Regions from separate parts of the Gilvimarinus sp. F26214L genome, predicted to be linked through region 1. Evidence: predicted binding sites of a transcription regulator. Region 1 holds the regulator's gene; each other region holds the start of a gene.
What was found. Region 1 encodes sigma-54, which starts transcription at its own class of promoters, with help from an activator protein. Its sites were predicted from a motif close to TGGCACANNNNTTGCNNT; they were not measured.
Positions count from the first base shown of each region.

Region 2: a site for sigma-54 is predicted at 6,599-6,616, ahead of ACURWW_RS02805 (TorF family putative porin). Genes of this name have one in related genera too.
Region 3: a site for sigma-54 is predicted at 5,692-5,709, ahead of glgC (glucose-1-phosphate adenylyltransferase). Genes of this name have one in related genera too.

Region 1 is NZ_JBTIYG010000009.1:115,818-123,748, forward strand. It holds gene lptA (lipopolysaccharide transport periplasmic protein LptA) at 1-71, shown strand, start outside; gene lptB (LPS export ABC transporter ATP-binding protein) at 77-802, shown strand; gene ACURWW_RS11855 (RNA polymerase factor sigma-54) at 1,124-2,614, shown strand; gene hpf (ribosome hibernation-promoting factor, HPF/YfiA family) at 2,822-3,112, shown strand; gene ACURWW_RS11865 (PTS sugar transporter subunit IIA) at 3,157-3,621, shown strand; gene rapZ (RNase adapter RapZ) at 3,807-4,721, shown strand; gene ACURWW_RS11875 (HPr family phosphocarrier protein) at 4,797-5,066, shown strand; gene mgtE (magnesium transporter) at 5,153-6,517, shown strand; gene yjgA (ribosome biogenesis factor YjgA) at 6,554-7,093, shown strand; gene ACURWW_RS11890 (YhdP family protein) at 7,127-7,931, opposite strand, start outside.
Region 2 is NZ_JBTIYG010000002.1:122,684-130,614, reverse strand. It holds gene dapF (diaminopimelate epimerase) at 1-500, shown strand, start outside; gene ACURWW_RS02840 (DUF484 family protein) at 610-1,296, shown strand; gene xerC (tyrosine recombinase XerC) at 1,313-2,230, shown strand; gene ACURWW_RS02830 (hypothetical protein) at 2,248-2,493, opposite strand; gene ACURWW_RS02825 (DUF523 domain-containing protein) at 2,739-3,419, shown strand; gene glnK (P-II family nitrogen regulator) at 3,449-3,787, opposite strand; gene ACURWW_RS02815 (ammonium transporter) at 3,984-5,252, opposite strand; gene ACURWW_RS02810 (P-II family nitrogen regulator) at 5,299-5,637, opposite strand; gene ACURWW_RS02805 (TorF family putative porin) at 5,783-6,487, opposite strand; gene ACURWW_RS02800 (accessory factor UbiK family protein) at 6,879-7,121, shown strand; gene ACURWW_RS02795 (YifB family Mg chelatase-like AAA ATPase) at 7,197-7,931, shown strand, end outside.
Region 3 is NZ_JBTIYG010000001.1:237,071-245,001, forward strand. It holds gene ACURWW_RS00970 (S1C family serine protease) at 1-433, opposite strand, end outside; gene ACURWW_RS00975 (DUF3008 family protein) at 551-736, opposite strand; gene ACURWW_RS00980 (PQQ-dependent sugar dehydrogenase) at 992-2,437, shown strand; gene ACURWW_RS00985 (hypothetical protein) at 2,695-2,865, shown strand; gene ACURWW_RS00990 (ChaB family protein) at 2,976-3,230, opposite strand; gene ACURWW_RS00995 (succinate dehydrogenase iron-sulfur subunit) at 3,682-4,398, shown strand; gene ACURWW_RS01000 (CBS domain-containing protein) at 4,506-4,931, opposite strand; gene glgC (glucose-1-phosphate adenylyltransferase) at 5,932-7,239, shown strand; gene ACURWW_RS01010 (alpha-1,4-glucan--maltose-1-phosphate maltosyltransferase) at 7,390-7,931, shown strand, end outside.

The DNA.
Region 1 (7,931 bases):
TGGGGTCATGCGTTACCGAGCGTCCGGCCCAACCGGCTGGAAACACTCCCTCGCCGACCAACGGGCTCTGAGCTTCATGCCTCGATTGTACGCCAGCCACCTGGCCAAGAGTTACAAGGGACGCGAAGTGGTATCCGATGTGTCCCTCGAGGTGAATACCGGCGAGATCGTCGGGCTGCTCGGGCCCAACGGGGCCGGTAAAACCACCTGCTTCTACATGATCGCCGGACTGATCAAGCCCCTGCGCGGGTCAGTCATGATCGACGAGCTGGATATTACCCGCTTTGCCATGCACGACCGGGCCAGAGCCGGCCTGGGCTACCTGCCCCAGGAAGCTTCGGTTTTTCGCAAATTGAGCGTGCAGGACAACATCCTGTCCATCCTGGAAACACGCCAGGGGTTAAACCGTAAACAGCGTCTGGCAAAGACCGATGAACTGCTGCGGGAATTCAATATCACTCACCTGCGCGGCAGCAAGGGGATGGCGCTTTCAGGCGGCGAACGGCGCCGGGTGGAAATAGCCCGCGCGCTGGCCACTGATCCCGAATTCATTTTGCTGGACGAACCCTTCGCAGGGGTCGACCCCATCTCAGTCCACGACATCAAGCAGATCATTGAACACTTGAAACTAAGGGGCATCGGCGTCCTCATAACCGACCACAACGTGCGCGATACCCTGGACATCTGCGAGCGGGCCTATATCGTCAGCGAGGGTCAGCTCATCGAATCGGGCAATCCGGAAGCGGTGCTTGGCAACCCCAAGGTTCGCGAAGTCTACCTTGGCCAGAACTTCCGACTCTGAGCCCCTACCCTCTCCTGAAAAGTTGGCGCGTACAGGCATACATATTGCTTGTCAAAGGCGTCCTCCCGTTGTAGCCTGTCCAGACAGCTAGACCGGCAACTCACTCACGCCTCAGGGCGTATCCATACAAACTGTCCGATCTACTTGCGGCGGGCCGGTCTCATATCGACTGGCTCCCGGCGAGGGGGATGTCTACGCGCTGCTCTTCGAGCTGGCGGAGGCTGGACACATGAGAGAATTTGCAGAGGTAGTTGCAAGAATGATGTTGTTGTCTTTTGAAGTATTCAGCGGCGATCAGACAAAACGGGGTTGCGAACAGACATGAAACAGTCTCTGCAACTCAAACTCGGCCAGCAGCTCACCATGACACCACAGTTGCAGCAGGCAATTCGCCTGCTGCAACTTTCCACCCTCGATCTCCAGCAGGAAATCCAGGACGCGCTGGACTCCAACCCCATGCTGGAAGTCACGGAAGAAGAAGGCAACGAGGGCGGCGACTCCCAGAAGAACACGGAGACCTCCGAGGAGTATCAGGCCCGCGACGAAGCCAGCCCTGATCTCTCGGAAAAAGACCTCAATAGCAGTGATTGGGAATCGGACATCCCCAACGACCTGCCCGTGGATACCAGCTGGGATGAAATCTACCAGCCCACCTCCACGCCCAACTCCTCCGGGTCCGGCGAAAACGACGATTTCGATTTCGAGTCCCGCCGCAGCAGCACCGAATCACTGTTTGACCACTTGATGTGGCAACTGAACCTGACGCCCATGTCCGATCAGGATCGGGTCATCGCCATGGCCATTGTCGATGCAGTGGGCCCCAACGGCATACTCACCAGCAATATCAACGATATCTACAGCGGCCTCATCGAATCCATTGAAGATCTGGAACTCGACGAAGTGGAAGCGGTATTGCACCGGGTTCAGCAGTTTGATCCTCCCGGCGTTGCAGCGCACGATTTGCAGGAGTGCCTGCTGATTCAACTGCGCCAACTGCCCTCGGACACCCCCTATCTGAAGGAAGCGATGACCGTGGTCAGGGATCACCTGACCCTGCTTGGTTCCCGCGATTACAAGCAATTGATGCGCAAGACCAAACTCAAGGAACCGGAACTGCGCGATACCATTTTGCTGATTCAGCAGCTCAACCCGCGGCCCGGTGACCTGATCAACTCCGGCGACACGGAATACGTCGTACCCGACGTATTTGTGAGCAAGGAAGAAGACCGCTGGGCCGTCCGTCTCAATCCCGAGATTGCCCCCAAGATTCGCATCAATCCCGAATACGCGAGCCTGATCAAGCGTGCGGACAGCAGTAGCGACAATACCTTTTTGCGCGATAACCTTCAGGAGGCACGCTGGTTCCTGAAAAGTTTACAAAGTCGCAATGAGACTCTGCTCCGGGTTGCGAGCTGTATCGTGGAAAAGCAGCGGGGATTTCTCGACTACGGCGCCGAAGCCATGAAGCCGCTGGTATTGCACGACGTGGCGGAAGCAGTGGGCATGCACGAGTCCACCATCTCCCGAGTGACCACCCAGAAGTATATGCATACTCCCCAGGGCATCTTCGAACTCAAGTACTTTTTCTCCAGCCACGTGAGCACGGACACAGGCGGTGAATGTTCCTCCACGGCTATCCGGGCCATCATCAAAAAGCTCATTGTTGCGGAAAACCCCCGCAAGCCCCTGAGCGACAGCAAGATTGCGGAACTGTTGGCGGAGCAAGGGATTCAGGTCGCCCGGCGCACCATCGCCAAATACCGGGAATCCTTGTCCATCCCCCCCTCGAACGAGCGCAAACGGCTCGTGTGAATCGGGCGTTTTCGTTCCGCTTCCCACCCCCGACCTGCCCCCAACGCCTCTCCTCTTGGGAGGGGCGAGGGAGTCTGCTAACATCTGTTGAGGTAGAGCAAGTAAACTGACGAAACGGTGCAGACAAGTACGCAGTATTTGCTAATCTAGGGTCGAGGCCCGCCCCTTCACGGCAGGATCTGACCAACGTTCAGCAGGAGCGACACTATGCAGATCAACACCAGCGGTCACCAGCTTGACCTGACTCCCGCAATCAAGGATTACACCGAAAGCAAGCTGCAGAAGCTGGAACGCCACAATGACCGCATAACCAGCGTTAACGTCATCCTTTCGGTGGACAAGCTGGAGCAAAAAGCGGAAGCTACCGTCCACGCCAGCGGCAAGGACTTTTTCGCGGACGCCAGCGCCGATGACCTGTACGCAGCCATCGATCTGCTTTCCGACAAACTGGACCGCCAGCTGATCAAACACAAGGAAAAACTGAACAACTTCCGTTAGCCGGGCTGGTCAACACCCACTGCCCGCCCTGAGCGATGTCGACTATGGAACTCAGCACACTCATTAGCCCTTCCCGTTGCCGCAATCGCATCCAGGGGGGCAGCAAAAAGCGCGTTCTGGAGCTCGCGGCGCGATTGATTGCCGCCGATTACCCGGCGCTGGACGCCGATGAACTTTTCCGGCAGCTCATTGCCCGCGAGCGCCTGGGCTCCACCGGGATCGGTAACGGCATCGCCATTCCCCATTGCCGGGTCGAGAACTGTGCCAACGCCGTGGGCGGTATCATCACCCTGGAGGAAGCCGTTGACTTCGAAGCGGTGGACGACGCGCCGGTGGATATCGTTTTCGTTCTCCTCGTACCCAACGAGGCACAAGAGCAGCATCTGCAGATTCTGGCAGCACTCGCCCAGGCTTTCGGACAGTCTGAAAACCTGCAGCAGCTCCGGGCCGCCGAAAGCGACCAGGCCCTCTACGACCGCACCGTTGCGGTTTTTTCCACCGTCAAGTGAGAGATTCAACGGCCCGTGTACGGACCGCCAGTGGCGGCCCAACCCAAGTCGCCCCTGCCGGGATCGCCGAAACAGTGCTGGGATATCCGGAGGTTCCCTAAATCCGCGCGGTCCCCTAAACTTGACCGTCGGACTGATTGATGTCCGAGAGCTGTCTTGATTCAGGATTCACAGGAAGCGGAGCAATGCGACTCGTCGTCATCAGTGGTCATTCGGGTTCCGGCAAGAGTACGGCCCTTCACGTGCTGGAGGACGCCGGTTTTACGTGTGTGGACAACCTCCCTGCGAGCCTTCTGCCACAACTGGTGACCCACATCGAGAGCCTGCCGGCGGGCAGCAAGCAGAACTTTGCCATCAGCATCGACGCGCGGAATACCTGGCAGGACCTGAAGCAGTTCCCCCAGATCATCAACAGCGACGAGACCCTCGGGCTCAAATGCGAAGTGGTCTTCCTGGATGCGCGTAACTCCGTGTTACTTCAGCGATTCAGCGAGACCCGGCGCAAACACCCCCTGAGCGATCGGGCCACGGACCTGCAAAAGGCCATTGAAATCGAGCGCACGCTACTCGAGCCGATTGCCAACATCGCGGACCTGGTTATCGACACCAGTAACCTGAGCCTCCACGAGCTGCGGGATCTGGTAAAGATTCGGGTAGCGGGCAACAGCGGCACCGGAATGTCGATTCTCTTCGAGTCCTTCGGCTTCAAATACGGCGTGCCAGTGGATGCAGAGCTGGTTTTCGATGTGCGCTGTCTGCCCAACCCCTACTGGAAACCCCATTTGCGTGCCTACAACGGACTGCAACGGCCGGTGGCCGAATTCCTGAGCGATCAGGCCGAAGTGGCGGAAATGGAAGAAGATATCAAAGCTTTCCTGACCCGCTGGCTGCCACGATTCGCCGCAAACAACCGCAGCTACATTACCATTGCCGTGGGGTGTACGGGTGGCCAGCACCGCTCCGTCTACCTTTGCGATCGCCTCTACCGGCACTTTTCGGAACTCTACGACTCGGTTCAGGTCCGGCATCGCGAGCTGAAACTCAGCCATAATGCGGCTCAGCCCGTCGAAACCGAACCGGTGTCCACCGGAGAGCGTTGAGGGCACGAGGGTTGCTCTATCCCGTACCGAGCTGATTTGCTTGCCGGTAATTTCCCCCACCAAGATTCCACGCGCATGATTGAGAGAGAGATAACAATCGTCAACAAGCTGGGCCTGCACGCCCGGGCGGCTACCAAACTCGCCAAAACCGCCGGACAGTTTTCCTCGACCGTCGAGGTCTCCAACGGCAAATCAACAGTTGATGGAAAGAGTGTAATGTCGTTGATGCTGCTCGCAGCCAGCCGGGGCACATCGGTAACTGTATCCGTCACCGGCGACGATGAGCAGGATGCGATGGACGCGATTGAAAAACTCATCAATGAACGTTTCGACGAGGAAGAGTAAGCCTCTTCCTCCACCACTCACCTCGAATTTGCACCGGCGTTTCGGTAAACTACGCGTCACTTCGCCTTCCGTACCGACGCGCGCCTATGCAAACACCCGCTGAAGAGCTGCAGACCCAGACCCAGGATCAACTGGAGAAAATTTTCGATGCGCTCGAAAGCGGGGCATTTCAACCAATCCGCCGAATGCTCAACGGCCTGCGTCCGGTGGAAATCGCCCATCTGCTCGAATCATCGCCCCCCAAATCACGGATCATTCTCTGGCAGTTGGTGGATAAGGAACTGGAGGGCGAAGTACTCCAGGAAATGTCGGAAGATGTGCGCGGCTACTTTCTCCGCCGCATGGATTTCGCAGAGCTGGCCGCTGTTACCGAAAGCCTCGATGACGACGACGTAACGGACATCCTTCAACAGCTCCCGGACCGGGTGATCCGCCAGGTTCTGGCTGCCATGAGCGAACAGAATCGCCTGCGGGTGGAATCATTGCTGTCCTACAGTGGCGACACTGCTGGCGGCCTGATGAGCTCTGACCTGATCACCGTACGTCCACGCCTGACCCTGGACGTGGTGCTTCGCTATCTGCGCCGCCATGATGAGCTGCCTTCCTCGACAGACAGCCTGATCGTGGTCAACCGGGACGATCAGTTTCTGGGCCTGCTGCCGATCAGCAAGCTCCTCACGACCGATCCGAGCATCACAGTGCGAGAAGTCATGGTGACCGACGTGGAACCCATCCGCGCGGACATGTTCGATTCAGAAGTAGCCCGCCTCTTCGAGTATCACGACTGGATCTCGGCCCCGGTCGTGGACGACAGCGGCAAGGTTCTTGGTCGCATCACCATTGATGATGTGGTGGATGTAATCCGCGAAGACGCCGATCATTCGCTCATGAGCATGGCCGGTCTGGATGCCGAAGAGGCGACCTTTGCGCCGGTGCTGAAAACCACCCCCCGTCGCGCACTCTGGCTGGGGATCAACCTGGTCACCGCGGTGATCGCTTCGGTGGTGATTCATTTTTTCGAAGGGACCATTCAGAAAGTGGTCGCGCTGGCGGTACTGATGCCGATCGTTGCCAGCATGGGTGGCGTGGCGGGGAGCCAGACTTTGACTGTGGTGATCCGCGGCATGGCCCTGCAGCAGATTGGCCGCAGCAATATCAGCTGGCTGTTGTCACGGGAGTTCGTAGTGAGTGCGCTGAACGGATTGTTCCTGGCCATAGTCCTGGGCGTCGCGGTGTCCCTCTTTTATGATGATCTCACCATCGCGTTCATCATAGCCGGCGCCATGATCATCAATCTCATCACGGCCGCCATGGCCGGGACACTGCTGCCCATGCTCCTGCGCAGGGTCAAGGTCGACCCGGCCCTGGCCGGTGGGGTGCTGCTCACCACGGTTACTGACGTGGTTGGCTTTCTGTCATTTCTCGGGCTTGCCACCCTCTTCTACGCCTGATCACTCTCCTTACCTAACACTCCTGAGCATGCAGCCATGAACCACGTTGATTACGAACAGCCGGACGACGGTGAAGACGAAGGCAAAAGCAAGAGCCAGCGCAAACGGGAGATGCAGGCCCTGCAGGACCTGGGGCGGCAGCTAACGGAGCTGAGCGAACAGCAGTTGGCCGCCTTTCCGCTTCAGGACGACCTGCGGGCTGCCTTGCGCGATTACCAGCGCATTCGAAAAAATGAGGCAAAGCGCCGCCAGCTCCAGTATATCGGCAAGCTCATGCGCAAGGCGGACGAGGAAGGAATTGCAGCGGAGTTCGAGCGCATTGCCGCCCAGCGCCGCCGCAGCGTTCAGCAGGAGCATTTGGCAGAACAGTGGCGGGAGCGGCTGCTGCAAGGGAATGGGGACGAAGTCACACGCTTTCTGGAGGCCTACCCCGCCACGGACCGGCAGGAATTCCGTCAGCTCGTCCGCAATGCCTTGCAGGAGAAGCAAAGCAATAAACCGCCGGCTCAGGCCCGCAAACTGTTCCGTTTCCTGCGCACCGCCATTGCCCGTGCCGCCGAGGGCGAGTCGTTCTGAGCCGGCGCCGCGGTCCCGGCCCGGATCGTGGCCTTACATTCCGCTGCGAGCATCCGCTTGCACGGCCTGGTCGTCAAACAGGCGCACGAAGTCCATGTCCGGGTCATTCAGCGGCCCGGTCACATGAAAACTCAGGCTGGACATCTTGCCGATCTGCTCCTCGAAGACCTTGCTGATCAACCACATGCCCGCGACCGTGGGCAGCCCCATACCGGCCAGAGCAGCCACGAAGGTGAGATTGCCGCCGACGGGAATCGTTGCCACAAGCTTGGTGTCCAGTCGCGATTCCATCAGGTCCACCTCGCCGGCCATCTGAAAACGGCTGGAATGGCTGTTCACCACCACCGGCTGGTGCATGAAAACCGACCCCTCCTCAAAATGCAGGCTGCCCTCGATCGTCTCGAAGGCCGTTCCCGCCCGGGTCAGGTCGGAGAAATCGAGCCGCAGGCGGCGCAGCCAGGTATCGAAATTGAAAAAGGCGATCAATTCCAGCAATGCGCTTCCGGTGCTCGCCTCTCCGGCACCGCGAATAAAAGTACCTCGCTCAACATCCATAACGATTTGCCCCTGCAGGGCAGTGAGCGCCATGGCTGCGGGTGATCCGGGCCAACTCAAAGTGGCGTCGAATTCGGAGGACTCGCTGTCCAGGAGACGGGGCTGGTTCCATTGCTCAAGCACGCTGCCCAGGTTGTCGGTAACAAAGCGCCCCTCGAAACGGCTGCTGAGCCGCTCTCCAACCTTCTCCCAATACAGCTTCGCGCCTTCTCCAGCCTGGCGGCCGACAATCTGCCCGCCCCGTACACTGCCGACGATACTGTCGGCGAGCACACCTTCAGCG
Region 2 (7,931 bases), on a different contig from region 1:
AGGTCACAGTGAACATGGGCGTGCCGGTGCTGGATCCGGGCCAGATCCCCTTTGTGGCCGATGGGCAATCGGAGACCTACAGTCTGGACCTGGAGAACGCTGCCGGCCCGGAGCCGGTGGACGTCTCCGCCGTATCCATGGGCAACCCTCACGGGGTGCTGGTGGTGCCTGCCGTTGCCGAGGCCCCGGTGCAGGACCTGGGGAGCCGGATTCAGCAGCATCCGCGCTTTCCCGAAGGTGTTAATGTGGGCTTTATGGCAGTATTATCGCGGGCGGAAATTGATCTGCGAGTGCTGGAGCGGGGTGTGGGTGAAACACTTGCCTGCGGCACTGGCGCTTGCGCCGCCGTGGTTGCCGGTCGCCTGCGCGGCTTGCTGGACGAGCACGTCACCGTCAACCTTCCCGGCGGCAGGCTTGGCATCCGCTGGGCGGGCGAAGGGGAGCCCGTCATCATGACCGGCCCCGCCACCACTGTCTATCAGGGGCAGATTCATATTTAGGAGTTGGCCTGTGCTCGCATAGCCACCGAGCCGGCAGTACCTCTTTGACGAGGCCCCGCGATGCCCCGTTGCACTCCGGAATAACAATGGACTAATTACTACAAGGCCTATGACCGAGCAGACGTCCGACACCAGCCCGAACGCCGAAGAGGTTTGTGCTTTTCTGCGCGAGAACCAGGATTTTTTTGTTCAGCACCCTGAACTGCTGGAAGACATCAACCTGCCCCATGACAGTGGCAGCGCCGTTTCTCTTGTCGAACGCCAGGTGGCCATCCTGCGCGAGCGCAACATCGAGATGCGTTATCGCCTGGGCAAGCTGCTCGACAATGCCCGCGAGAACGACAAGCTCTTCGATAAAACCAAAGGCCTGGTGCTGAACCTGCTTGAAGGGCGCTCTCTGCCCGAGCTGGTGGAAAACCTGCTGCGCAGCTTCGACCGGGATTTCGGTATTCCCTACACGAGTTTGGTGTTGTTTGGGGACTCGTCCCGCCTCCCGGAATCCGGCGCACGGGTGTGCGGCATCCATCAGGCGCGCGATTCGGTGGGCCGGATCCTGACGGCCAACAAGACGCTGTGCGGCGATTTCCCGCGAGAGGAACTGGAGTTTCTCTTTCCGGGCCTGAGCAATGAGATCGGCTCGGCAGCGGTAGTGCCCCTGGTCCACGGCAACTGCTTCGGCCTGCTGGCGGTGGCCAACAGCGACCCCAATTACTACCGCTCCACCATGGGGACCCTGTTCCTTGGCTACATCGGGGAAGTGCTCAATCGCATGCTGCCCCGCTACCTGGCCGGCTGAGCCAGGCGGCTCGCCCATGGCCACCGACCACCCCCTTTCTCAGACCAGCCACGATTTTCTCGAACACATCGCTGTTGAGCAGCAACTCTCACCTCACACCCTCGCGGCCTACCGGCGGGATTTGAACAAGTTGCTGGCGTTCGCCGAGCGTCACTCCGTACTGAACTGCCGGGAGTTGCAGGGGTTTCACCTGCGCCAGTGCCTGGCCCAACTCCATAAAAGCGGCCTGGCTCCGCGCAGCCTGCAGCGCTGGCTCAGTGCCTGCCGCTCTCTGTTTCAGTTCGCCCTCGACCGCGGCTGGATGGATAAGGACCCTGCCGCGGGAGTCCGCGCGCCCAAAAGCGAGCGGCCGCTGCCAAAGACTTTGGATGTGGACCAGCTGGGGCATTTGCTGGATTTGAGCGGGGACAAGTTTCTCGATACCCGGGATCGGGCCATGCTGGAGTTAATGTACTCCTGCGGCCTTCGGCTCGGTGAACTGGTCAGCCTGAATCTCGCCTCGCTGGATCTTGCCGGCGGCGAAGTGCGGGTGCTGGGCAAGGGCCGCAAGATCCGCCTGCTGCCGATGGGACGAATGGCAGTCCAGGCCCTCGAAAAGTGGCTGCGAGCCCGGCGGGATTATGCCTCTGCACAGGAGGACGCGCTGTTCATCTCCTCCCGCGGTTCACGCCTGCAAGCGCGCAGCGTGCAGAAACGCTTCGCCCGGGCCGGCATCCATCAGGGTTTGAACACCCCCCTGCACCCCCATATGCTGCGCCACTCCTTCGCCAGCCACATGCTGGAGTCCAGCGGCGATCTGCGCGCAGTGCAGGAGTTGCTGGGTCACGCCAATATCTCCACCACGCAGATCTACACCCACCTGGATTTCCAGCATCTGGCTTCAGTCTATGACAGCGCCCACCCCCGGGCCCAGCGCAAGAAGAAGCCAGACTGAAGGGGAGCGCAAAGCAGTCAGTTGATGGATTTCCGACCGTAATTGCTGGTGGGTTTTCGCGGAGGGTCCGCGCGCAGATTGGGTTCAATCTCGCTGATTTCACCGCCTTCCGAAAGGAAGGCCTGTACCTGGTCGGAGAGCTGGTCCCGCACTCGAGCCCGTGAGGTGACCGTGCGATCTTCCGGACGGTCCTCCAGGCTGCCGAAGAATTCTTTCTCGAGAGAATCCTCGTTGAACGAATCGAAACGTGGTTTCCTGGACATGGTGGTTGTTCTCGCTTTAGATCTACAAATCCGGGCGCCCGCCGCGACACAGATGGAAGCTCCGCTGCCATCGCCCAAAGTGTCTCGGCCAGCGACATCATTTATAGCCCATGTAGAATGTGACGCCAGTCACAAAGACGCTTTCGGTTAGGCTGTTTTGGAATAGACGAGCACGAGTTATACCCAAACCTGGACCACCGGATGCCCGAGTACTCATGGGAGCGGGGTTCCAATCAGGAGGAGATGTGAACGATCAACACAGAGCGATCGTCATCGGACTTAGTGCCTGCCTCAGCGGGAGTCCGGTGCGTTACGACGGGACTGACAAGCGCCAGGACCTGGTACTCGACACCCTCGGAGCCCACGCACAGCTGGCGAGTGTCTGCCCGGAGCTGGAAGCGGGTCTGGGAGTGCCCCGGCCGCCCGTGGAATTGATCGCCACCTCAACAGGGGTGCGCGCGCTCGGCGTGGACAATGTCAGCCTGGACGTGACGGAAGCTCTTGTGGTCACGGCGGACCGTTACGTCGCCAATCAGAGCGACGCGTTGAGCGGCTTTATTTTCAAGAGCCGCTCTCCGAGCTGCGGCTCGGGTTCGACGCCGGTTCGATATGCGGACGGCCGGACCGAGCTGGACAGTGGTTTATTTGCGCGAGCGCTGCAATCTTCAGCCCCGTGGCTGGCCTGTGTCGAGGAGACGCAACTGCAAAATGAACTTCAATGCTTTCGGTTTCTCACCGCCTGCTGCGCGGTCAATCGAGAGCGCCACGGCGATCGCAGCCACGACGACCTGCTCGATTGGTTGCACACGGAACTGGGGACGGAGGGAAGGGACCTTGTGCTACGGGATTTGCTCTTGAATGCAGACCCCGACAACAAAAAAGCCGCTCTCGGCGAGCGGCTTCTGCGGTATTGGAAGCGAAAGTAGAGGATGAATAGATTCGGGCTGGCAGCCTGTTAGACTGCGTTGACTCCGGTCTCGCCTGTCCGTATTCGGATGATCTCGTCCAGGGGGCTGATGAATATCTTGCCGTCGCCAATCTTGCCGGTGTGGGCCGCCTTGCTGATGGCTTCAACCACCTGCTCCACCATCGCGTCATCCAGCGCCAGTTCGATTTTCACCTTGGGCAAAAAATCCACCACATACTCGGCGCCGCGGTACAACTCGGTGTGACCCTTCTGACGGCCGAAGCCCTTCACCTCCGTCACGGTCATGCCCTGCACTCCCACTTCGGAGAGTGCCGTCCGGACATCGTCCAGTTTGAACGGTTTGATAACAGCAGTAATCAGTTTCATCGACCTTCCCTTTAGCATTCGAAAATTCGATAGGCGCCTGTCGGCTGGTGGGCATGCACGGGAGTTAAGATACACGAGCCGCCGCGCAGTCTCCAGTGGTCCCGGCTTCGTGTACGGCCCACTGAAAAAAACCCGGCGCGAACGCCGGGCAGGTGAGGTATCGTGCCGGACCGCTCGAAGCGGCGACCCTAGTTCATCAGGCTGACTTGGTGAACTCCGGGTAGGCCTCCATGCCACACTCGGACAAATCCACCCCCTGGTATTCTTCTTCTTCAGTGACCCGGATTCCCATGATCGCCTTGATGATGAACCAGGTGATCAGGCTCGCCGAGAAGACCCAGACAAAGATCGTCAGTGCACCCACGAGCTGGCCGACAAAAGTCGCCTCCGAGTCGGTCAGAAGCACTGCGAATATCCCCCATAAGCCCACAACCCCGTGCACAGAGATGGCGCCGACCGGGTCGTCGATGCGCAACTTGTCCAGTGCCACGATGCTGAATACCACCAGGCCACCACCCACAGCGCCGATCATGGATGCAGCCAGACCGCTGGGGTCGGCAGGTTCGGCGGTAATTGCTACCAGTCCCGCCAGGGCACCGTTGAGCGCCATGGTCAGATCGGCTTTGCCGAACAGAATCCGGGCCACGATGAGTGCGGCGATCAAACCACCGGCGGCCGCGGCATTGGTGTTCAGGAACACGTTCGCCACTTCGTTGGCGACTTCGATTCCGCCCAGCTTGAGGGTGGAGCCGCCGTTGAAGCCGAACCAGCCCAACCACAGGATGAAAGTCCCCAGGGTTGCCAGGGGAAGGTTCGCGCCGGGAATTGCGTTGATTTCTCCGTTCGGGCCGTACTTGCCTTTCCGGGAGCCGAGCACCAGTACACCCGCCAGCGCCGCGGCGGCCCCGGCCATGTGAACGATGCCCGAGCCGGCGTAATCGCTGTAGTTCAATGAGTAGAGGCCGAACACTTCGTTGCCACCCCAGGTCCAGCCGCCTTCCAGCGGGTAGATAAGGCCGGTCATTACAACTGCGAAGGCCAGAAATGCGAAGAGTTTCATGCGCTCTGCAACCGCGCCGGACACAATGGACATGGCGGTCGCCACAAACACCACCTGGAAGAAGAAGTCGGCTGCGCCCGAGTAGACCGAGTCGCCGCCAAAACCGTTCTCCGCAGAGGCGGTCAGCGCGGCTTCCACGTCCAGGCCTGCCACGGTCTCCACACCGGACAGGAACCAGCCCCCGCCATACATGAAGTTGTAGCCGCAGATCAGGTACATGGTGGACGCCACCGCGAACAGTGCCACGTTCTTGGTGAGGATTTCGGTCGTGTTCTTGGATCGGACGAGGCCGGCTTCGAGCATGGCAAAGCCTGCGGCCATCCACATCACCAGCGCACCGCACACCAGAAAATAAAAGGTGTCCAGCGCGTACTGGAGTTCAAAAATCTGATTCTGTAGTTCCATAGGAGGATCTCCGGGTTGTCGCTATGGCCTTGAGTTTGGGGTCGTTTCAGAGGGCGTCCTCGCCGGTTTCGCTGGTGCGGATGCGCATGACGAAATCCAGGGCGGATATGAATATTTTCCCGTCGCCGATCTTCCCGCTGTGCGCCGCCTTGCAGATGGCGTCCACTACGCTGTCCACTTGCGAGTCACCGACGGCAACTTCCAGCTTGGTCTTGGGCAGGAAGTCGACGACGTACTCGGCACCCCGATACAGTTCCGTGTGGCCTTTTTGCCGGCCAAAACCTTTTACCTCGGTCACGGTGATCCCCTGCACGCCGATTTCGGATAAGGCCTCGCGTACGGAGTCAAGCTTGAAGGGCTTGATGATCGCGGTTATCAGTTTCATGTTGGTTTCCTCTGGGTTCGAGTTATTGCTTGCACGCTGCGCCTGGCGTTTGGGTTGCGTTGCACAGTGCGCACGCAACATGTCGTTGGGAGTTTGCGGAACCGCCGCGTTCGCTTGAGCCCGTTTTGGGCTCAAGCGCTACCCGCTAGAGATCGATGGGCAGGGTGTAGCTCAGGACAAAGAGCAGGTCATCATCTGCCGGCGCGCCGTCACCATCCCCGTCGTCGATCATTTTGCTCAGGGTAAAACTCATGCGATCGTTGTACGCATAGCTCACGTCCAGATGAGTTTCCTCGTCGGTAAAATCGTCGTTGTAGTCGTGGTGACCCACCAGAAAGGAGAAGCTCCCCAGGTCCAGCCCGAGGGTGTAGTAGTTGTAGTCCTCACCGAGCGCGTAGCTGTTGTCCGCCGCCTCCAGGGTTTCGTACCAGGAAAGACTCAAGGGGCCGTAGCCTACGGTCAGAATGGCCTCCACCCAGTCACCAATTTCGGTGTCGTTCACTGTCGGATCGATGTGCGAGGAAGGGTAGACATAGCTCACCAGGGCGAGGTCGAAAACGAAGTCACCCACTTCCTGTCCGTAACCCACGATGAGGTCGTACTCCATCCCGGCATAGGCATCGCCGCTGGATGTCCAAACGCTGCCGTAGAAGCCAGCGGCACTCGCGGTGATGTCCCCGAATACGGCCGCGTCCCCCTGGCCAACATCAAACCCCCGCCAGAGGTACAGGTTGGCGACGCCGGCGGAAGCCGCCAGGTCCACCTCCGCACTCGCGAGCGGCGCATACGCGAGTGAGGTGCCGAGCGAGGCCGCTGCCAGGGAAATGCCCAGTTTCTTCGATAGCTTCATTTCTTTCTCTCCGATGTTTGCTTGTAGAGCGTTGCCGACACTCCCTCGATCGCGCGTCGCCATGGTGCGGTAACACATTGCAAGCTCATGTGTTGTCGTTGCGTTAGTCCTATAGCAGGGGCCGTGCCAGTGGAAGAAACGTCCGGGGGATCAGAGGGTTAGCTTCGAAATGTCGTTTATTTCTTTGTATTTGGGGGCCTCATTCAGCCCCAGGTTGGGGCGCCCTCCTGCCGGTGCACCAGAACGGCGCAATCGAAACAGGTCGGGAGGAAGCTGTGGAAAGGAAGTTGAAGAAGTTGGAAGAGAAGTCCGAAAGGCGCGCCGCCCAAGTCGCAAAAACGGGTCTCCCGCGCTAGAATAAATGCCCGCGCAACCAGGCCTGAATTGACCCATGAGCAAAGCCCCTTTGAACGATCTTTTTGACCGTGCCTCGGCTTTTTTCGACAGCGCCACTCCAGAGGTGGAGCGGCGCGTGAAGCAATTGGTTCAGTCGACCCTGTCACGCATGGATCTGGTCACCCGTGAGGAGTTCGACGCCCAGGCAAAAGTATTGCTGCGCACCCGCGAGCGACTGGAAGCCCTCGAAGCAAAAGTTGCCGAGTTGGATCAAGCCGGGCAGAAGACAGGGGAATAAACCGCACTCGGCGAAGCAGCCGGCATCGACGAAGCCGTCTGCACAAAACAACATGGATAATCTGCAGGAACGCAAATGTCTCTCGCCCTCGTCTATACCCGTGCCCGGGCCGGTATCGATGCGCCGCTCGTCACGGTGGAAGCACACCTTTCCAACGGCTTACCGGCCCTTTCCATCGTGGGCCTGCCCGAAACTGCGGTAAAGGAGAGCAAGGATCGGGTTCGCAGCGCCTTGCTGAACAGTCACTTCGAATTTCCCGCCCGGCGAATCACCATCAACCTGGCTCCGGCCGACTTGCCGAAGGAAGGCGGCCGCTATGACCTCGCTATCGCGCTGGGCATTCTGGCGGCCTCGGGGCAGATTCCTCCCGATGCACTGGCTGGCTTTGAGTTTCTCGGCGAGCTGGCGCTGTCGGGTCAGTTGCGACACATTCGCGGCGCGCTGCCCGCTTCCATGGCCTGCGGTCGTGAAGGCCGCGCGCTGATACTCCCCGACAGCAATGCCGAGGAGGCAGCGCTCTGTCGTACCACCCGGGTCTACAAGGCTGTAAGCCTTCTGGAAGTTTGCGCCCAGCTGCACGGGCGGGAAGATTTGCCACGGGCCCGGTTCAACTCATCCGCATCATTGACCGACTACCCGGATCTGTCTGAGGTCAAGGGGCAGGCGCAAGCCAAGCGGGCGCTGGAGGTGGCTGCGGCCGGCGGCCACAACGTGCTGTTCTACGGTCCGCCCGGCACCGGTAAGACCATGCTGGCCAGCCGGCTCCCCGGAATTTTGCCACCTTTGAGCGAAACCGAGGCTCTGGAGGCC
Region 3 (7,931 bases), on a different contig from region 1:
GCACTGCCAAATCATGACGAGGGCTGACGCCAACCAGTCGTGCAACATAGCTGCGACCGTCGTTGAGACGAATCACCGCTTCGGAAGCACCCTGGACCACGTGGTTATTGGTGACAATATGGCCCCGCCGATCCCAGAAAAAACCGGAGCCCGTTCCCTGTGGCACGGAAAAAACATCGCGCGTCCAGAAATCCATCACCTGGGCGCGCGTGGTAATAAATACCACCGAGGGGCTGGCCGCCTGAAAAACGTCGATGGTGTTCTGCTCGTCCTGCGCCAGTTCACCCCGGGCCATCACCGGTCGCGGCCCGGCTCCCATTCGCGATAGCGCACTCTCCAACCAGGGAAGAAACTGAACAAGGAGCAGTATCAGAACTACCGCCGCCGTAAACCAGCGAAGCCGCCTCAGGAAGGGATCGCCTTTTTCACTCATGGGGCATGAGCCTCACTGCATTGATGTTCGACCTCGGCAATATACCAGCCGAGCGCAGGAAGCTGCACTCCCAAACCGCTGCCAACGCTCCGGGCGGTTGTCTTGATACCACGGGGGCTATCCGTGTTTGTGTTCGGGCTTGTCCTTTCGTTTGGTACTGGCCATGTCTTCCAACTGCTTTTCCGACATGGACTCCTCCATGGAACGCGATGCGCCCTGCAACTTGGACTTTGGGGTGTCGCCGCGCTTGGCTGACAGCGCGGCTCCCGCAGCTTTCTGTTGCGACTTGGATTTCGCAGGCATAAACACCTCCTCTCGAACCGGATTACCCTGAGTGAGCACGCGGACCTGGTTTCGCCCCAATCGGCCCGCACTGTGGAACGGCCACACCCTGTAAGCCCTGGTTGCAACATCCGTGACATTGCCGGCGCTCGCACAGCAAAGCTCCGACTCGGGGGGCCAGCCGTGGAACATCTGTTGCAGTGATCTCACCCGTTTCCAAGCGTGGAGCGCATGGATATATCTTCGCAGTAGCGCACTGCCGATCGAGGACTTCAAATGCCGAAGTATGGCTCAGCCGCTCGCCTGGTTATCATCCCCGCAATCGCCTGGCTGGCGGGCTGCGGGAGCACCGCCAAATTACCCCTTGAGGCCGGCGTGGGCCCGGAGCCGGAACTGCCGGACCCGAACCCCGCCGTTTTTCCCACGATTAATGTGGCGCCCGCCGTGGGCTGGACCGAGGGGCGGTCGCCCCAGGCGCGGGACGGCTTGGAGGTAATCGCCTTTGCCCAGGATCTGGATCATCCACGATGGCTTTACGTTCTTCCCAACGGCGATGTTCTGGTCGCTGAGTCCAACAAGCCACCGGTGCAGAGCGAGGGCTTCAGCATCCGCCAGTGGATGATGCAGCGTACCCTGGAAAAAGCCGGTGCCGCAGTACCCAGCGCGAATCGTATTACCTTGTTGCGCGACAACGACGGGGACGGCGTTGCGGATGAACGCCATGTTTTTCTGGAGAACCTTCACTCTCCCTTCGGCATGGCCCTTGTGGACGAAAACCTTTATGTGGCCAACACTGACGCTTTACTGCGTTTCACTTACAGCGCCGGGCAGGAGCGAATAGAAGAGCAGGGAGAAACTCTGGTTCGACTTCCCGCCGGCCCCATCAACTATCACTGGACCAAGAATGTGATTGCCAGCCCCGACGGATCAACTCTTTACGTGTCCGTCGGCTCCAACAGCAACGTGGCCGAGAACGGCCTGGAGAATGAGGAGGGTCGCGCCGCGATCTGGGCCGTGGACCGGGAAACCGGAGAGCACCGAATCTTTGCCAGCGGCCTGCGCAACCCGGTGGGCATGACCTGGGTGCCACAAACGGAGCAGCTGTGGACAGTAGTGAATGAGCGGGACGAACTGGGCAGTGATCTGGTACCGGATTTCATGACCTCGGTTCAGGACGGCGCCTTCTATGGCTGGCCTTTCAGCTACTACGGGCAGAACGTCGATGAGCGAGTCGAGCCCCAGCGGCCCGACCGGGTCGCCGAGAGCATTAAGCCTGATTACGCGCTCGGCGCGCACACCGCATCCCTCGGGATCGTGTATACGGACAACAGCGACAGTCTTCAACATTACGGAAGCGGCGTCTATATCGGGCAGCACGGCTCGTGGAACCGCAAGCCCTTCAGCGGTTATCGGGTGATCTTTGTTCCGTTCAGTGAAGGCAAGCCCCTGGGAATGCCGAAGGAGGTACTGACCGGATTCCTCAACGATAAGGGTGAAGCGATGGGCCGCCCGGTGGGCGTGGTCATTGATGGCGAAGGTGACCTGTTGGTGGCCGACGATGTGGGGAATACCGTTTGGCGAGTGCGCGGCACTGACGGTCGCGGCATGCCGATCTCCAGCAGTAATATCTGGCGAGTTGCAGAGAACCGACCCCGCGCCGGTTCGGATTTACAGCCCGCGTTTAGCGGAACTCGTTCTCGACAAACTGCTCCGCCTGAATGAACCGAGAGCCGTGGGCGCGACCCGCTTGTAAATTCTTCCCGGGCTTTGGGCCTTTTGTAGATTGTGCAAGCAAAGTTTGCATTCAGGCGGGGCTGCTGGCGCGCATATCCGAATGTGTGGCGCCAAATGTTTCTTGAAGCCGGCGTAATCGCCTCAGCAACGAACCATATGTAAAAAGGGGCGACAAAATGGCGCCCCTGGCATAAGGGTTGCAACTTCGGTTGCTCTTTCCAAGCACACAGCTAGTAGGTATTCACATGGTTACAAAGAACGAAATGGTCGCAATCCTCGCCGCCCTCACTACCGATTTCGACAAAGCAAGCAAACCGCGCGAAGAGCTCGACCGCGAGACCGAAAACCACGACAAAGCCTACATGCTTCGCAAGGACTCCGTACATCAGGAGCAGCGCAAAAGCGTTCGCGTCTGATTCCGTTTACCCTTTCTCTGACCTTCACAACTGAGCCGCTCGCGGTTCCGTTCGCCGCCACCCTGCGCTAGCGCCGCTTCAGGCGCTTCGCAGGCGGCAGTGTCCGACATTTAGTTGCGGACGGCAGCGCTCACGGAGTCCAGCACCCAGTGGCCCCGCTGGTCCCGGCTACACTCCCGTTTGACGGTTTCCCACGCTATCCGGCTGGCGGTCACCTGCCGACTGTCGTCCCGATCATAGCGATCCTGGGCATAGCGGTAAGTTTCCCAGGCGTGATTGTACGCTTCCCTGTAGATGTCTTGCGCCTCCGGCGACAAATAGCTCTGCACCCCGCGCGGCAATTGCGCGTTGCTCGCATATCCCATGGTCCTGCTCCTTTACTTCCTTGTTGTGGTTGAGACTTCCCTGAATATTCCATTCTCGTCGCTGGCGATTGACTCCGCCAAGAGCGCAAGCTGCAGCCTCCGGCAACTCGACCCGCGCCACGTTTTCCGAATTTTGACAACTGCGTCAAAAAACAGCAGGGCTTGAGGCAAACACCATGCCACGCGTTCGCAGGCGAAGCCCCGGGAAAACACAGGTCATTCCGGCACTCACATGGCTGAGATTGCCCAAATACACGATTGAAGTCAGCAAACCCTTGTAAAAACATCCCTCCTGGGTCAACCTCCTGAAAAGGCAAACGCGGCCGTGAGGGGCTCCTCCGGAGCGCGCGTCGCTGCGCGCCTGATGGTGTGCATCCTGCAGCGCCCTCAGTCGGAAGAAGTCTTTCTTAACATTTCTCGCATCACAACTAACTTTTGAGCGTCCGAAATCATGGAAACCTTTGCCTGCGAAATCTATCGCTACAATCCGGAAACAGATCCCAAGCCCCGTATGCAGCGTTTCGAAGTGCCGGACAGATTCCGCTACTCCATGGTGCTGGACGTGCTGGAGTACCTGAAGACCCAGGACACCACACTCACGTTTCGGAGATCCTGTCGCGAAGGGGTTTGCGGGTCCGACGGGATGAACCTCAACGGAAAGAACACCCTTGCCTGCACCACTCGCTGTAATGACCTGCTCAGCGGCAAGCGCAAACTCATCATCCGTCCGCTGCCCGGCATGCCAGTCATTCGAGATCTCGTGGTTGATCTGAGCCTGTTCTATGAACATTACAAAAGCGTCAAACCCTGGCTGATCAACGACGAACCGGAACCCGCCATCGAGCGACTGCAATCGCCAGAGGAGCGGGAACGACTGGATGGACTGTACGAATGCATCCTTTGCGCCTGCTGCACCTCCTCCTGCCCGTCCTGGTGGTGGAACCCGGAGCGGTACGCAGGGCCGGCGGCCCTCCTCTGGTCCAACCGGTTTCTCGAGGACAGCCGCGATACAGGCGAGCGGGAAAGGCTGGATTTTTACGACCAGGATCCACACACCCTTTACCGCTGCAGGGACATACAAAACTGCACCTACGTCTGTCCCAAGGGGCTGAACCCGATGGGGGCCATCAGCGACATCCGCCGACGGATGTTACAGCGCTCCACCTGACTGGGATCTTCAACGGCCCGAGCGGCACGGGGACACCGAGGTGCCGGCACCCCGTCCACCCCGGGAGCCTTTTTTTGTCTTAGGTCCGAAGCCCGGACGATCAGCCCTCAGTGATAGTGCCGACAGGCGCGTGCCACCTCCTCTGCAATACCACTTTCCTCGTCGCAGTGGTCGGCAATATCTGACAGGCTGATCACTCCCACCAGATCTTTGTCCTGCGGGTTGTCGAGCACGATGAGACGCTGCACCTCCTGTTCCCGCATGTTCTTCAGAACCTCGCGGATATCATCGTCCTCCATACAGTAGAGCACTTCCTGGGTTTCCACTGAGCTGACCGGATCGTCCGGCGACTTACCGTCTGCCAACACCCGCACCGCCAGATCGCGGTCGGTGATCACACCGATCAAACGGTCGTCCTTGGCGATGGGAACAAAGCCCGTGTCCAGTTGCTTCATGTGCTGAGCGCACTCACGCACAGTGGCGTTGGCGGCGAGAATATCGGGTTTTTGCGACATTGCTTGTTTGACTTGCATGATCATCTCCTTGCTAACGAAGTAAGCGGCCGCAGCCGCAGTCGGCGGAATCCCCGGGTGCGGCACGCTCAGGCCGCTATCGCCTCGCACTCTTCCTGCGCGCGGCGACATGCCTTTGCACAAGCACGACAATGGTCGTAATCGTGCTTTTCACAGTGCTCGGCACAGCGCGCGCAGACCTGTGCGCAAGCCCGACACAGGACGGCGACCGATTCGCTTCCTCGAGCCAGTGCGGCAGCCGTAACCCTGCACATATCAGCGCAATCCAGGTCCGATCGAATACAATCCACCAGGCTTGCAACCTCCGATTCTCTGAGGCAGTCCGCCGCGCAGATGTCGCAATATGTCGCGCATTCCACTAGTGCGCTGAGGCTGGCGTTGAATGGCTGCGTCATTGGCATCTCCATACTGTGGGTTTCATTGGGTGATCTTGTGATGTTCTTCGGTCGCGCGGGTCGCGCCTCGCCCGGTTCGTAGCAAGGGCCGATCCAAACCGCGACCGGGCTAAGCGCACTTCTGCGGACAAAAAATCTCATTCGAAGATTTCCTGACGGCTGAAGTTATTCAAGGTGCCGGACGGCAGCTCATTGGTCTTTTGCTGAAACTTTCAAGCGCCAAATGTGTAAAGTTTTCAAGGGCGGAGATCTTGTTACACAGCTGTTTGGTTGACCCGCCCGCCAGTTCTCTCTTCGTCCGGCAACAGGTGAAGATAAAGACCCTGGACAATGCCTCCTTAATGCTTTCGTCTAAATCAAAATTCGGGCAAAGATTTTGCTAAAGCCTTGGGGCCTCGCGCCTCGGAACCACGCCCAACGGCGACACCAAATTCCAGGCAGTGAGCGAAGGTTACAGGTGATCGGGCATGAGCTCGACCATCATTCAAGTGCTTTGAGTCGAACCCCTTCATTGGATGAAGGAGGCGGCTGCAGGGAGGAGCCAAAGAGTTGTACCAGCTTAGCGTTCCATCCCCAACACATCAGCATTCCACTGAGGTAGGACCGTGACTAACACAATCGACCCGAGAAATTTCAACACAGTAACCCGCGACACCCTGGCCCTGGTCATGGCTGGCGGCCGCGGAACCCGTTTGAAGGAGTTAACCCTGCAGCGGGCCAAACCCGCCACCCCTTTTGGCGGCAAGTTTCGCATTATTGACTTCACCCTTTCCAACTGCATCAACAGCGGATTGTGCCGCATTGGTGTTCTCACTCAGTACAAGAGCCACTCACTACTGCACCATCTCCATGCAGGCTGGAGTTTCCTGCACTCCCGCTTCGGTGAGTTCGTACGGATCATGCCCGCGGACCAGAACGAATCGAACAGTTCCTGGTACAAGGGCACCGCCGATGCGGTTTACCAGAACATAGAGTTTATCGAGACTCACCGCCCTAAGCGGGTACTGGTTCTGGCTGGCGACCACATCTACAAAATGGACTACGGCCAAATGCTACGGGACCATATCGAGACCGGAGCGGATTGCACTGTCGGCTGCGTGGAAACGCCCATCGAGGAGGCCACCGAGTTTGGCGTCCTCCAGGTCAATCCCCGCCGGCAGGTTTTCAAGTTCGAGGAGAAGTCGCCGACCCCAACACCCATGCCCGGTAACCCCGGGATTGCTCTGGCGAGCATGGGTATCTATGTGTTCGAGACAGACTTCCTCCTACGGGAATTGAAGCGTGACGCGGCGGACCCCCATTCGAGTCACGATTTCGGCAAGGACATTCTGCCGCGCATCATCAACACCGGGCGGGTGACGGCCCATCGATTCCGCGACCTGTACGATGACAATCGGCCGGGATTCTGGCGCGACGTGGGCACACTCGACGCTTACTGGAAAGCCAACATGGAACTGTTGGACGTCACGCCTGAATTCAACATGTACGATGAGCAGTGGCCCATCTGGACGTGCCCGGAACAGCTTCCACCCGCCAAATTCGTGCTCAACAATAGCAGCGCCCGCGGGATGGCGGTGGACTCGCTGATCACCAGCGGGTGCATCATTTCCGGGGCCAAGGTGGAACGCTCCGTCTTCTTCGAAAGCGCGAGGGTGGGTAACCGCAGTACAGTGAAGGAATCTTTGATCCTCCCAAGTGCAGAAATCGGACGCGACTGTCGGATCAGCCGGGCGATTATCGACTCCAAGTGCAAAGTCCCGGACGGCATGGTGATCGGGGAGAACCCGGCCCAGGATAGCCGTTACTTCACGCGCACCCAGGACGGAGTCGTGCTGGTGACCCAGGACATGCTCAACGCCTTTCAAGCCGAACTGGAGGCTCATAAGTCCCCGGCCATTGACCTCACAGCCTGATCCGGCAACCGGCCGACAGAACGCATCAGCAACAACACAAGCTTCGGCTTGTGTTGTTGTGTTGGGTTCCCGGAATCCCGCCGGACGAGACCGGCTAACGGTCGCTTTGCTGCGAGGCCAGCACCGGAATGCTAGGAAACCAGTGACAACATGAGCGAATCTCCATTGACGAACCTCCGGGCTCAAGTGGATCCGGCCATGCTCAAGCCCCGGGTTATCATCCAGGATGTCGCCCCTTGCGTGGATGGCGGACGCTATCCCGCCAAGGCCACCGTCAATCAGGCCATCACCTGCAGCGCCACCATATTCATGGACGGTCACGATCGTTTGGCCGCCCGCTTGCTCTATCAGGAATCCACGGGGGACCGATGGCGGAGCCGGGTCATGCACCCGCGCGGGAACGACCGCTGGGAGGCGGTGCTGGTGCCCGGCCATACAGGTCTCTGCAAGTTTCGAATCGAAGCCTGGTTCGATCAATGGGCCACGTTCTACGATGAGGTCGCAAAAAAACACCGCGCTGGCGTACCGCTCCAGGTGGAACTGGAAGAAGGACGCATGCTGCTGCTCGCCGCCCGCCACTCGCCGCGCCATCACGCGCGGCCTGACCGCCATGACGCCGATTACCTCAGCGAGGTCATTCAGGGGGAAGACGAGTATTCCATCGAGGAGGCTTCGGCAATCGTTGCCGCGGC